DNA from 4 places in the Shewanella sp. SM74 genome. Region 1 is predicted to be linked to each of the others. Evidence: predicted binding sites of a transcription regulator. Region 1 holds the regulator's gene; each other region holds the start of a gene.

Evidence for each region. The regulator sigma-54, encoded in region 1, starts transcription at its own class of promoters, with help from an activator protein. The targets are predictions, from matches to a motif close to GTTGGCACGNNNNTNGNNT.
Region 2: fliD (flagellar filament capping protein FliD) is a predicted target of sigma-54. The motif match lies at 1,293-1,311, and genes of this name have one in related genera.
Region 3: flgA (flagellar basal body P-ring formation chaperone FlgA) is a predicted target of sigma-54. The motif match lies at 1,562-1,580, and genes of this name have one in related genera.
Region 4: flgF (flagellar basal-body rod protein FlgF) is a predicted target of sigma-54. The motif match lies at 2,041-2,059, and genes of this name have one in related genera.

Annotation. Positions count from the first base shown of each region.
Region 1 is NZ_JAKKRZ010000007.1:77,924-81,081, reverse strand. Features, by position in the region: gene rapZ (RNase adapter RapZ) at 1-173, opposite strand, end outside; gene ptsN (PTS IIA-like nitrogen regulatory protein PtsN) at 170-613, opposite strand; gene hpf (ribosome hibernation promoting factor) at 616-903, opposite strand; gene L5M49_RS09335 (RNA polymerase factor sigma-54) at 932-2,410, opposite strand; gene lptB (LPS export ABC transporter ATP-binding protein) at 2,518-3,158, opposite strand, start outside.
Region 2 is NZ_JAKKRZ010000020.1:2,794-5,951, reverse strand. Features, by position in the region: gene L5M49_RS17950 (flagellin) at 223-1,029, shown strand; gene fliD (flagellar filament capping protein FliD) at 1,332-2,684, shown strand; gene fliS (flagellar export chaperone FliS) at 2,698-3,078, shown strand; gene L5M49_RS17935 (hypothetical protein) at 3,047-3,158, shown strand, end outside.
Region 3 is NZ_JAKKRZ010000003.1:138,683-141,840, reverse strand. Features, by position in the region: gene L5M49_RS04545 (flagella synthesis protein FlgN) at 1-316, opposite strand, end outside; gene flgM (flagellar biosynthesis anti-sigma factor FlgM) at 319-642, opposite strand; gene flgA (flagellar basal body P-ring formation chaperone FlgA) at 718-1,425, opposite strand; gene L5M49_RS04530 (chemotaxis protein CheV) at 1,631-2,551, shown strand; gene L5M49_RS04525 (CheR family methyltransferase) at 2,652-3,158, shown strand, end outside.
Region 4 is NZ_JAKKRZ010000003.1:133,911-137,068, reverse strand. Features, by position in the region: gene flgD (flagellar hook assembly protein FlgD) at 1-478, shown strand, start outside; gene flgE (flagellar hook protein FlgE) at 561-1,922, shown strand; gene flgF (flagellar basal-body rod protein FlgF) at 2,096-2,839, shown strand; gene flgG (flagellar basal-body rod protein FlgG) at 2,850-3,158, shown strand, end outside.

The sequences.
Region 1 (3,158 bases):
CGCACGTCGACACTGATGGCGACGAGATCGTTACTGCCTTTGAGTTGCTCAAGCAAACTGCCAATCAATGGCAAGGGAAGGTTATCGACACAATAATAGCCGAGATCTTCGAGTACCCTAAGGGCGACAGATTTGCCTGAGCCTGAGCGGCCCGACACTATGACCAGTTTCATCCAGTGATTACCTGATAGAGTTCCGTTTCATCATGCGTCTTGCGTAATTGCTTTAATATTTGCTTGTCGCTCAGCTTTTCGGCCATGCAAGACAAGGTACTTAAGTGCTGCTGACATTGGTCTGCAGGCACCAGTAGTGCAAATAAAATATCAACAGGTTGCTTATCGATAGCATCAAATGCTATCGGCTCTTCACACTTAATTAGTATGGCAATGGGCTGATCTATATCGGCTAGTCGACCATGTGGAATGGCGATGCCGTTACCTATACCTGTGCTCCCCATCTTTTCGCGCGCCACTAGGCTTTCGAATATCTCTTGAGATGAGAGGGTCGGGTACTGGGCAGCGACTAAGTCGCTGATGAGTTCCAGTACCTTTTTCTTACTGCCCGGAGTGGCGCAGGTAGTGCACTCCGGCCGCAGTATGGTACAAAGTTCCATTATTAGTGTTTTGTTAACTTCTCTTTGTGTTTAATAACCTGACGGTCAAGCTTGTCAATCAGGGCGTCTATAGCGGCATACATGTCAGCATGCTCTGAAGTAGCAAAAACTTCACCACCTATGAGGTTTATTCTCGCTTCGGCAATCTGTTGCATTTTCTCAACATTGAGCACAACGTGCACATTATTGATCTGTTCGAAATGGCGTTCAAGTTTTGAAAACTTTTCTTCTACATATGCACGTAACGATTCGGTAATTTCGACATGGTGTCCACTTAGGTTTATTTGCATAGAAACGTCCTCCGATATCCACTGTAGGTTATAAACTTTTACGCTGATTAGAAGGTGGAATAAGCATAGCCTCTCGGTACTTCGCAATGGTTCTGCGGGCTACGTTGATCCCTTGTTCTGCCAGAAGCTGTGCCATCTTGCTATCGCTTAATGGTTTTTTCTGGTTTTCCGCTGCCACCAGTTTCTTTATAAAGGCTCTGATTGCTGTGGATGAGCACTCACCACCATCGTCAGTACCGACGTGGCTAGAGAAGAAGTATTTTAGTTCAAAAAGTCCCTTAGGGGTATGCATGTATTTTTGAGTTGTGACCCGTGAGATGGTGGACTCATGCATTTCTACCGCTTCGGCAATATCGTTAAGCACCATAGGCTTCATGGCTTCTTCACCATACTCAAAGAAACCTTGCTGATATTGCACTATGCAATTAGCAACTTTAAGCAAAGTATCGTTACGGCTTTCTAGGCTCTTAATAAACCATTTAGCCTCTTGCAGATGGCCGCGAATAAATTGGCTATCGGCTTGGTTTTTGGTACTGCGTGCCATAGAAGCATAATGTTGATTTACATTGATTTTTGGCATGCAGTCAGGATTTAGCTCAACGACCCAGCGGCCATTTTTCTTCGACACAGACACATCTGGGATAACGTATTCGTCATTATTGGGCGTGATCAACAAACCTGGGCGAGGATTGAGGGTTTGGATGAGTGCTATACCATCCCTTAATTCATCTTCTTTTAATTTAGTCTTACGCATCAACAACCTAAAGTCTCGGGCGGCGATCAGATCTAAATGATCTTTGATCAGCATACGGGCGTTTTCTAGGTTGGGAGTATCAGCGGCGAAATGCGACAGTTGGATCAGCAGGCATTCACTTAAATCGCGGGCGGCAACGCCTATGGGATCAAAATGCTGAATACGCTTGAGTACGGCTTCGACTTCGTCAAGCTCAACTTCAGGATTACCCATGGCTTCGAGAATTTCTTCAGTGCTTTGGGTGAGATAGCCCTGATCGTCGATGGCATCAATAATGGCGGTGGCAATGGCTAAATCGGTTTCAGAAAACGGCGTGAGGTTTTTTTGCCATTCTAAGTGTTCGTACAAACCTTCACTGGTCTCGCCTTGGAAGGGCATATCGTCTTCACGACTGCCGCCGGGGCCTGAGTTTGGGGAGGCGGTAAACACTTCATCCCATGTGGTGTCCATGGGGAGCTCATCGGGCATGGATTCTTTGGTTAGCGACTCTGCCGTATCTATGGTGGAGCTGTCTTTTTCTGGTGGCAGAGTGCTAGATTCACTGAAATCCGTATCGGATAGCGTTTGGTTTACAGGGGTTTTAGTGGCGTCGAATTGATCCTCTTCCAGCTCGAGAAGGGGATTAGAATCTAATGCTTGCTGGATCTCTTGCTGCAGTTCTAATGACGACAGTTGCAACAGACGTATAGCCTGTTGTAGTTGTGGCGTCATGGTTAACTGTTGACCCAGTTTGAGCTGGAGTGACGCTTTCATGTTACCGCTGATCCCTACGTTATTATTGTTGGATGAGGTCGCTTATTATTATCTTGAGTGAAGCCCAATGGCGGTATAAATTGCCTCCATTGGCTTCGCTCGATTAACTATAGCCTGAATTGTTCACCTAAGTACACAGCCCTAACTTGCTGATTGTCTAAGATCTCTGCTGGAGTTCCTTCGGCAATCAGGTTTCCGTGACTCACAATATAAGCATGTTCACATACATCTAATGTCTCGCGGACATTATGGTCTGTGATCAGTACGCCAAGGCCGCGACTTTTGAGTTGTTCGATAATCTTCTTGATGTCGATAACCGAAATAGGATCGACGCCGGCAAACGGTTCATCGAGCAAAATGAACTTAGGATTAGCGGCTAAAGCCCGCGCAATTTCGACGCGACGACGTTCGCCACCCGACAATGACATGCCTTGGCTGTCACGGATGTGGGTGATATGAAACTCTTCGAGCAGATGTTCTAGTTCTTCTTCTCGTTCTTCGTTTTTAAGTTCTTTACGAGTTTGCAGTACGGCCATGATGTTGTCATGAACAGTTAGCTTACGAAAGATACTGGCTTCTTGCGGTAAGTAACCTATGCCTTTGCGGGCACGCAGATGCATAGGATCTGCGGTTAAATCATCATCGTCGATAAAGATATGTCCCTTATCGCTCTTCACTAGCCCGACAACCATGTAAAAGGTCGTGGTTTTACCTGCACCGTTTGGACCGAGTAGGCCAACGACTTGAC
Region 2 (3,158 bases), on a different contig from region 1:
TATTAAATTAGTCAGTGTTAGTTTTAATGCCAGTGAGCTTAGCTTGCTGGCATTTTTTATGGCGTTTTGAGCATGCCATTTCAGTCTGTTTTTATAGAGGTGATCCCATCTATTTTTAAATAAGTTTTAGTTGTGTGCTGTTGCTGTCGCCTTAATTAGTTATGGATCGATGCTGAGATTCAGGCATCGCCAAGATAACCGTTATTTTTCAGGAGAACTGATATGTTAGGTGTTCATACTAATTACGCTTCAATTGTTGCACAAGGTGCTGTTAACAAAAGCAATAACTTATTGACTAATGCTATGGAGCGTTTGTCTACGGGTTTACGTATCAATAGCGCATCTGATGATGCTGCGGGGTTGCAAATTGCAAACCGCATGAGCGCTAACGTAAAAGGTATGGAAACAGCATCACGCAATATTTCTGATGCGACCTCTATGCTGCAAACCGCTGATGGTGCGTTAGAAGAATTAACGACCATTGCCAATCGCCAGAAAGAATTGGCTACTCAAGCATCAAACGGTGTTAACTCAACTGATGATTTGAAAGCATTGAATGATGAGTTTAAAGAGCTAAATGATGAGATCGAGCGTATTGCTACCAAAACGACTTATGCAGGTAATGACCTTTTTACCAAGCTTACAGATGTAACTTTCCAGATCGGTGCAGGTAAAGATGAAATTCTGAACGTTAAACTTACAGCGCTTACGGCAGACATTACGGCTCTTAAAGCTGGCGATTTAGAAGGCACCCCGAATGATGCAATTAAGTTAGTGGATGATTTTATTTCTGCAGTTGGCACTAAACGTTCAACCTTAGGCGCCAACATTAACCGTCTTGGCCATACTGCGGCTAACCTTGCCAGCGTAACTGAAAATACCAAAGCCGCTGCCGGCCGTATTATGGATGCCGATTTCGCGGTTGAATCTGCCAATATGACGCGCAACCAATTATTAGTTCAGGCGGGTACAACAGTACTTTCTTCAGCTAACCAGAACACGGGTTTAGTCATGGGTCTATTGCGTTAATGCTATTGGGCAAGTGATGTTATTGGTCACGGCTAAAATGCCAGTTAGTTGCGCTGACTGGCATTTTTATTTTAGCCACGGTTTATGTATTGGTCGGTAGTCGCTAAACCCGAGATTGAAACCTATAAGGTTCATATTTTAGTGGGGAATTTTCGATAACACAAAGTGGAAGATAGTTTTCCTGTTTAAGTGTTTATGCGGAAGTTTTTAGCTGTGTTCGGGCCAGTTAATTATTTAAATATCTTTAAAAACAGCAGCTTGTTTTTGGCATGCGTTTTGCTCTAGAACGAGTGGAGGTAGTCATGATTTCAGGTATGAATGCAGCACAATTTGCTCAGCAACTGATTGGCGCAGACCGCGCAGGTAAAGATACGCTTTACAAAGGCAAGTTAACTGCCAGTAAAACACAGTTAGATGCCTATACGTTGCTTGAAAATAATATGAAGAAAATGGCCACTAAGTTGAGTGAAATGGGTGGCAATGCAACTAAAGGCAAAATTGCTACGGTTACGGGCGAGAATGCGACCGCGACAGTTAAATCTGATGCGCCAAAGGGCAACTATGATTTGAGCGTGCATAAACTTGCGCAAGCACATCAACTGACTAAAGCCTATTCCTCTGAAAGTGAATTGTTGCCAACGTCGGGCATTATCAGTATTCAAGTCGGTAGTGATCCGACTAAGCGCATGGAAATTGATTTGGCAACGGTTAATGGCGGTGCGGCTATTTCTGTGTCTCAGTTACGCGATGTGATCAATAAACAAGTGGGTAATCCTGGTGTACAAGCGTCATTAGTGCGCACAGGTAACCAAATCGAATTTATGCTGTCTTCAAAGGAATCGGGTGTCGCGAATCAAGTGAAGGTAGAGTTTAACGGTGCCGATTGGGGTATGACAGAACGTCGTGCAGCACAAGATGCGGAACTCACATTAAACGGTATCGATATTACCAGCAGTAGTAACTATCTAGAAAATGTTGTTGATGGTGTCAGCCTCGAATTAGTCAAGGTGCATGCGGCTGGTGAAAGCAGCATGATTAAAGTCACAGACGATTTTGAAGCGAATAAGAAAACGGTTAAAGATTTTGTCGATTCATTTAATTCTTTAATGACACAAATCAACCAACTTACCCGTTCTATGGGCGTTAAAACTTCTGATTCGAGTTCTTCGGATAAAGATAAAGATAAAGAAGACAAAACTACCGCTGTGAGTGAAGCGCAAATTGGTGTGTTGAAGGGGGATACCTCTATTCGCCTACTCCAGTCTAAATTACGTGATTCAGTATTTGCAACGGCTGCTAATGGCATGCGTTTGTCTGATATCGGGATTGAGATTGGACGAGACGGAAAACTAAAAATTGATGATGCTAAGCTGACCGACAGTTTTAAAAGTGATCCCGAAAAAGTGCAAGCCATGTTTACGGGTGAAGGTAGCTACGTCAAGAATGTTGAGAAAACATTAAAGCCTTTTACGCAGTTCAATGGCTATATCGATCAAAAACAAGAAGCGTTAAATAAGCAGATTAAAAGTGTGAATGACAGCATGGACCGCCATAACTATCAAATGAATCAAAAGTATCAGATTTATTTAACCCAGTTTACGGCAATGGAATCCACCATTAATCAGTTTAATTCCGCAAGTCAGTTGTTTTCATAGGAAGCAGTAAAAAATGTTAAATGAGTACGATCCATTTAATGCCTACAAGCAAACCGCTTTAGATGCACAAGTAGCGGCAGCAACAACCCATGACATGGTGCGTATGCTACTTGATGGTTTATTGGAAGAACTAGAGCGGACCGCTGGCCATATGGAATACCAAAGGTTTGAGGCGAAAGGAATGAGTATCCATAAGTGCCTTAATATCGTGCATGGCTTGGACTCTATGCTTGACCTTGAAAATGGTGGTGAGGTTGCCGTGAGCTTACATCGTCTCTATGACTTTTGTAGCCGTCAGCTTGTCAGCGCCAGTGTCGAAAACAGTGCTGAAGCGCTAGTTCCAGTGACTCAGGTGATTACCAATGTCAGAGAAGGATGGACAAATCTCAATTAAGCAGTGGGCGCGTTTTGCGAATGCTTTACGCCAATATGCAGATGCTCAGGATTGGGAAAGCGTCCGAAAAGTGAACATCG
Region 3 (3,158 bases), on a different contig from region 1:
TTAAACTCGCTAAATTCATCTCAATTAAACTGGCATTTTGTTCGTTTAATTCTTTGCATTCAGTCAATGCGTCTTTGATCTCAGCCATTTTATGCACGAGTTCGACTTGCTGAGTGAGTAGCGATTTATCACTGTGTTTTGCCAGAATATCATCATTATTCTTTAGTTCTTTCAGACATTGCGATTTTTCGTTAGCAAGGGAAAGCAGTAAATCGGCGTTTTGGTCAACCAAAGCGCCTTTTTCCTTGAGTATGATTTGCTTAAGAACAGCCAAATGGGCGTGTTGTAGATCTACCAGTTTAGCTATTTCAGTCATAGTTACTCTTTATTTAAGTCATTAAGTTCGGCTTCAAAACTTGCAATATTGGCAGCCAACTTTTCAGGGTCAATTTTATAGCGACCTTCGGCAATAGCTTGTTTGATTTCTGCTACTTTCTTTTGATCAACTTCAGGAAGGCTAGCCATTTTAGTCTGAGCTCCTTGAAGTTGTTGTGCCTGGGCCGTAATGACCACAGAGTCGCTTCTCTGTGGTGTTGTCGATTTTGTAGAAACTTGAGCAGATTGATCGCTGCTCGTTTTCGTTGCGCCTGAACGAACTTGCGCAGTCGTTGCAGTGTTGAGTTTGCTAATATCAATTGCCATTTTAGGCTCCAGCGTCGTGTGTACGGGATTTCTTAACTGGGGTATCGGCAGCTTACAAAAAAGCTTTAGATTATTTTACATTCTTACTTCAACTTCGCCAATGCCTGTGACTATAGCATCTAGTTCTTTGTTTGAACTGCTATTTTTGACTCTGATCCGATCACCTTTATTGCCATCTTGTAGGGCTTCGCCTACTGTTTTGAGCTCGAATGAGCCAGAACGAACGTAGATAGATACCGAATCATTTTTACAAACGAAGCATAAGTTGTTACTTAATATGGGATTATCTTTTGCTACTCGTCGTTTTACTCGCACGCCAGCCAATTTACTCGGGTCATCGAATTCGGCACCTCTCAAGCTATTTTGTTCAATGTAACGGACTTCTACTTGACTAGGAGAGATGAGTTCGCCTGGTGCTAAGATTTCGGTTGAGACAACAACGGGGAATAAGATATCCACCCGAACCGAGATATAGATTTGCCAAGGGTAAGCTAAGTCTTGTGTATCGCAGCTGACTTTTAAGGTGTTATTACGGCTAATTTCCCTATCGCTAGCCAGTTCAACTTTCATTGGAGACGAACATTGTGACGGCAGCATTCTTGCGTCAACCATCTGTGGCGAAATATTTACTTTGGCATTTTCTGGAACGGATATTTTTTCTGAAATAAGCGCTTTAGCTAATTCTGAGATTGCCGATACGGTGGGGACAATAGGCTCTGCACTCGCAAAAGCGGGCATGAAGAGGGTGAAAAGACTAAAAAAACAGACTAAATTTACTTTCATAATGAAGAGACTAGCTTGTAACGCCAGAATGCACCTATACTTTTATTAAGTTCGAAGCTGACCACTGTAATAATAATTTGCATCACTGTCAGAAGATTGACTCAGTTTCGACTATGTTTATCGATAGATAAGACGTAAGCAATTAATATGCCTATACTCAACTGAGTTATAGGGCCGAACATAAACAGAACAACAAGGCAGAGTTATGTCGAGTATTCTTGATTCAGTCAACAAACGAACCCAGCTCGTTGGACAAAACCGTTTAGAATTACTGCTTTTTAAATTAAACGGTCGTCAACGGTTTGGGATTAACGTGTTTAAGGTGAAAGAAGTACTGCAGTGTCCACCACTGACCACTTTGCCTAAACTTAATCCTTATGTGAAGGGTGTTGCTCATATTCGTGGAACAACCATTTCAGTGATTGATTTGAGTGCGGCAACAGGGGGAAAACCTTTAGCGAGCACTGAAAACTGTTTCATCATTATTTCTGAATATAACCGCAGTGTTCAAGGCTTCTTGGTCAGTTCTGTTGAGCGGATCATCAACATGAATTGGGAAGCGATTATGCCTCCGCCGCAAGGTGCTGGCCGTTATTCTTATCTGACAGCTGTGACTGAAATTGAAGGTGAATTAGTTGAAATTCTCGATGTGGAAAAAATCTTAGATGAGATTTCACCAGTTAAAACGGCTATCAGTGAAGAAGCCAATGAAAAACTGACCCTCGACAGAACTCAGCATTACCATATTATGGTTATTGATGATTCTGCCGTGGCGCGTAAACAAATTATTCGTTCACTCGAGTCATTGAATTTACAAATTGATACCGCAAAAGATGGTCGCGAAGCATTAGACAAGCTTAAAGAGATCGCCAAAGAGATGGATAATGTGGCCGATGAGATCCCCCTCATCATCTCTGATATTGAGATGCCTGAAATGGATGGCTACACCCTGACAGCTGAAATCCGAGATGATCCTAAGCTTAAGCATATTAAAGTGGTACTGCATACTTCGTTAAGTGGTGTATTCAATCAGGCAATGGTTCAAAAAGTGGGGGCCAATGACTTTATCGCTAAGTTTAATCCTGACGAACTGGCCGCTGCTGTGAATAAGCATTTAAGTTTGTAATTGCTGTCGGTTAGTACCTAGATACGCTTTACGCTATAATCTCGACTTTATAACATGATGGTTTCGCACTGATTTTGGTGCTTGCTATAGGATTTAGGATGTGAATGTGCCAAATAAATCACTCGCTGAGGCTGAATATAATCAATTTAGGTTGTTCTTAGAGCAACACAGCGGCATCGTACTGGGTGAAAATAAGCAATATCTTGTGCGCAGTCGTCTTGCTCCTTTGATGGGCAAATATAACCTGCCATCCTTATCTGATGTGGTTAAGCATTCGATGAAGCCTACTGAGCGTGCGCTCAGAGCTGAAGTGATCGATGCTATGACGACCAATGAAACCCTTTGGTTCCGTGATCGTTATCCATTTGAGTTGTTGAATAATGTCCTACTACCAGAATACAGTCGTCTGGGGCGTCCGCTTAAAATTTGGTCTGCGGCTTGCTCGTCAGGCCAAGAGCCATACTCATTGGCTATGACTATTCTTGAGTATCAACAGAAGAAGCCTGGTGCCTTGGCTGGTAGTGCTTCGATTCAAGCAACGGATTTATCTCCTTCCATGTTGGAACGCTGCAAAAATGCCGAGTACGATAGTTTGGCATTAGCGCGT
Region 4 (3,158 bases), on a different contig from region 1:
TAAGTTGAATAAGGAAATCGTTAATTTAAACGGTGTTATGACATCAAGCCAAGCATTACAGGCATCAGGACTTGTTGGTCGCAAGGTATTGATCCCAACTGATACAGGTAACATTTCAGCTGAAAGCCCAACAATAAAAGGTGTGATTAGCACGCCAGCTAAAATTCCTGAAGTTACTGTACGTGTTGAGGATGAGAAAGGCCAAGTTGTGACCACCTTTAAAGTTGATGGCAGTAAGGGGGGCAATGTCGATGTTAACTGGGATGGCCTCGATAAAGATGGAAACCCTGTAACCGCAGGTAACTATACGATCAAGGCGAGTGGTTTAGTGGATGGGAAATCCCAAGAATTGCCAGTCTCGACCTATGCTCATGTGACCAGCGTTTCTCTCGGTACGGCCAGTACTGGCGCGATTCTTAACTTGAGAGGCGGTATGGGCATCAAGTTAACCGATGTGTTAGCTGTGTCTGAAACCTAAGTTTGCATAAAAGAATTTTTGCAGTATCCGAATTGGGCGTAAGTTGCTCATAAATGAATTGAGTCAAGTGTAGAGGTGAATTATGTCGTTTAACATTGCATTGAGTGGCATTTCTGCCGCGCAGAAAGATTTAAACACTACGGCGAATAACATTGCTAATGCGAACACCATTGGCTTTAAAGAGTCCCGTGCTGAATTTGCGGATGTTTACGCTAATTCTATTTTTTCAAATGCTAAAACTGCTGTCGGTGGTGGTGTTGCTACGAGTCAAGTGGCACAGCAATTCCATCAAGGTAGCTTACAGTTGACGAATAACTCCCTTGATATGGCGATTAAAGGTGGCGGCTTTTTCGTTACAGCCTCTGAACTGGGTACATTAGACCACTCGTTTACCCGTGCTGGAGCATTTAAGGTCGATAAAAATAATTACATGGTTGATTCTGCTGGTAATTATTTGCAAACTTTCCCAGTGGATAAAGATGGGAACTCAACATCAGTGAGTTTAACGACGGCTAAGCCGGTACAAATACCAGACACTGCAGGTAGCCCTGTAAAGACTGAGAATGTTACTTTACAAATGAACTTAAATGCTAAGGAAAGTGCACTCGACCCCGCGGCATTCGATCCTCTAGATGCAAAAACCTACAATAACGTTACATCAATGACAATTTATGACTCACTCGGTGAGCCACATATTATGACCACTTATTTTGTTAAGCCCAAAGATGGTTCGTACAATGGTGAGAACAATTGGGTGGCTTACTATGCTGTTGATGGAAAGCAAGTCGATTTAGCCGGTCCTGCTGGTACTTATCAAACAGATACCACCGGCGATGGTACGCCTGATGCAACGGGCACAGCTCAAACTGCTGGTGGTTGGAAAGGCTCTGTACTCAAGTTCAATTCTGTTGGTGTCTACACTGGTAGTGATCCTGCTATAGTCAAGACTGAGGCTTTGGGCGTCAGTGGTGCGGGTGTTTTAGGGCCAGGTGCCGATGGTACTCAAGAGTTGACTGTGAAGTTTAATGCCCCAACGCAATATGCTGCTCCTTTTGGTGCAACTGAGTTGACGCAAGATGGTACGACTGTAGGTCGCTTAACTAACGTTGAAATCGGCGAAGATGGTTTAGTGACCGCGAGTTATTCTAATGGTTCAACCGTGCCTTTAGCACGGGTTGCTTTAGTTCGTTTTGCTAACGAACAAGGTTTAACGCAAGTGGGTAATACGTCGTGGAAAGCCAGTTTAGCTTCAGGTCCAGCGTTAGCGGGTGAGGCAAATAGTGGAACTTTTGGTAGCATCAGTTCATCGGCGTTAGAGCAATCGAACATCGATTTAACTACTGAACTGGTCGATTTAATTTCGGCGCAGCGTAACTTCCAAGCGAACTCTCGTACCCTTGAAGTGAATAACACGCTGCAACAAACCGTATTACAAATCCGCTAATCATTACTTTATTTAACTAAGTGTTGCCGCCAGTGGCAACACTTAGCCTTTATCCTGCCGTCAAATCACTTCATTTTCATATTTTTCAATTCTATCAGTAAATTAAACGTTATTTTTTATTGGCATGATGCTTGCTTTGATATTGTCATGTAGAAAATTTGACGGAGCAGTCTGTGGACAAATTCCTTTATGTCGCCATGAGTGGCGCTAAGCAAAATATGAATGAGCTGGCACTCCGTGCGAACAACTTAGCCAATGCTAATACCGATGGTTTTAAATCAGATATGGCGCAGGCCAGATCGATGCAAGCCTTCGGTGAAGGGTTGCCTTCAAGGGTGTTTGCGATGACAGAATCTCCGTCAGCTAATTTTCGCTCTGGTCCGATAAAAACCACTGGACGGGATCTCGATGTTGCCATTAAAGGCGATGGCTGGTTTGCCGTTCAGGCGAAAGATGGCAGTGAAGCTTATACCCGTTCAGGTAGTCTCAGTTTCGATGCGACGGGCATGTTGTATAACGACAGAGGCAATCCCGTGATGGGGGACGCTGGCCCGATAGTGCTGCCATTACCTATTGATAAAGTGTCAATTTCACAGGATGGCATAGTGTCTGTTCGCCCTCAGGGGGCGACTGCTGAAGTGATAGAAGAAGTGGCTAGATTGAAGTTAGTTAATCCCGGCAATGCGCAGATGATGCGTGGTGAAGATGGATTATTTCGACAAATGTCAGGCGAACCAGCACCAGCTGACCCTTTCGTCGCAGTTGAAAGTGGTGCCGTAGAGGGCAGTAACGTTAACCCTGTTGATGAAATGGTGTCTTTGATTGATCTTCAGCGCCAGTTTGAATTGCAAGTCAAGATGATGAAAACCGCGGAAGAGAATGATCGCGCTTCATCCTCATTAATGCGTATTAGTTAGGAGATAGATTATGCATCCGGCGTTATGGATTAGTAAAACTGGCTTAGACGCACAGCAAACTGATATTTCAGTGATTTCAAACAACGTAGCGAACGCTAGCACTGTGGGCTACAAAAAAAGCCGCGCAGTATTTGAAGATTTACTCTATCAAACAGTTAACCAAGCAGGTGGTGTTAGTGCATCTAACACTAAGCTACCCAACGGATTAAACATAGGTGCGGGTACGAAAGTCGTCGCTACTCAAAAAATGTTTACTCAGGGTAACATGCTGACGACGGATAACTCACTGGATCTCATGATTGAAGGTCCTGGATTTTTT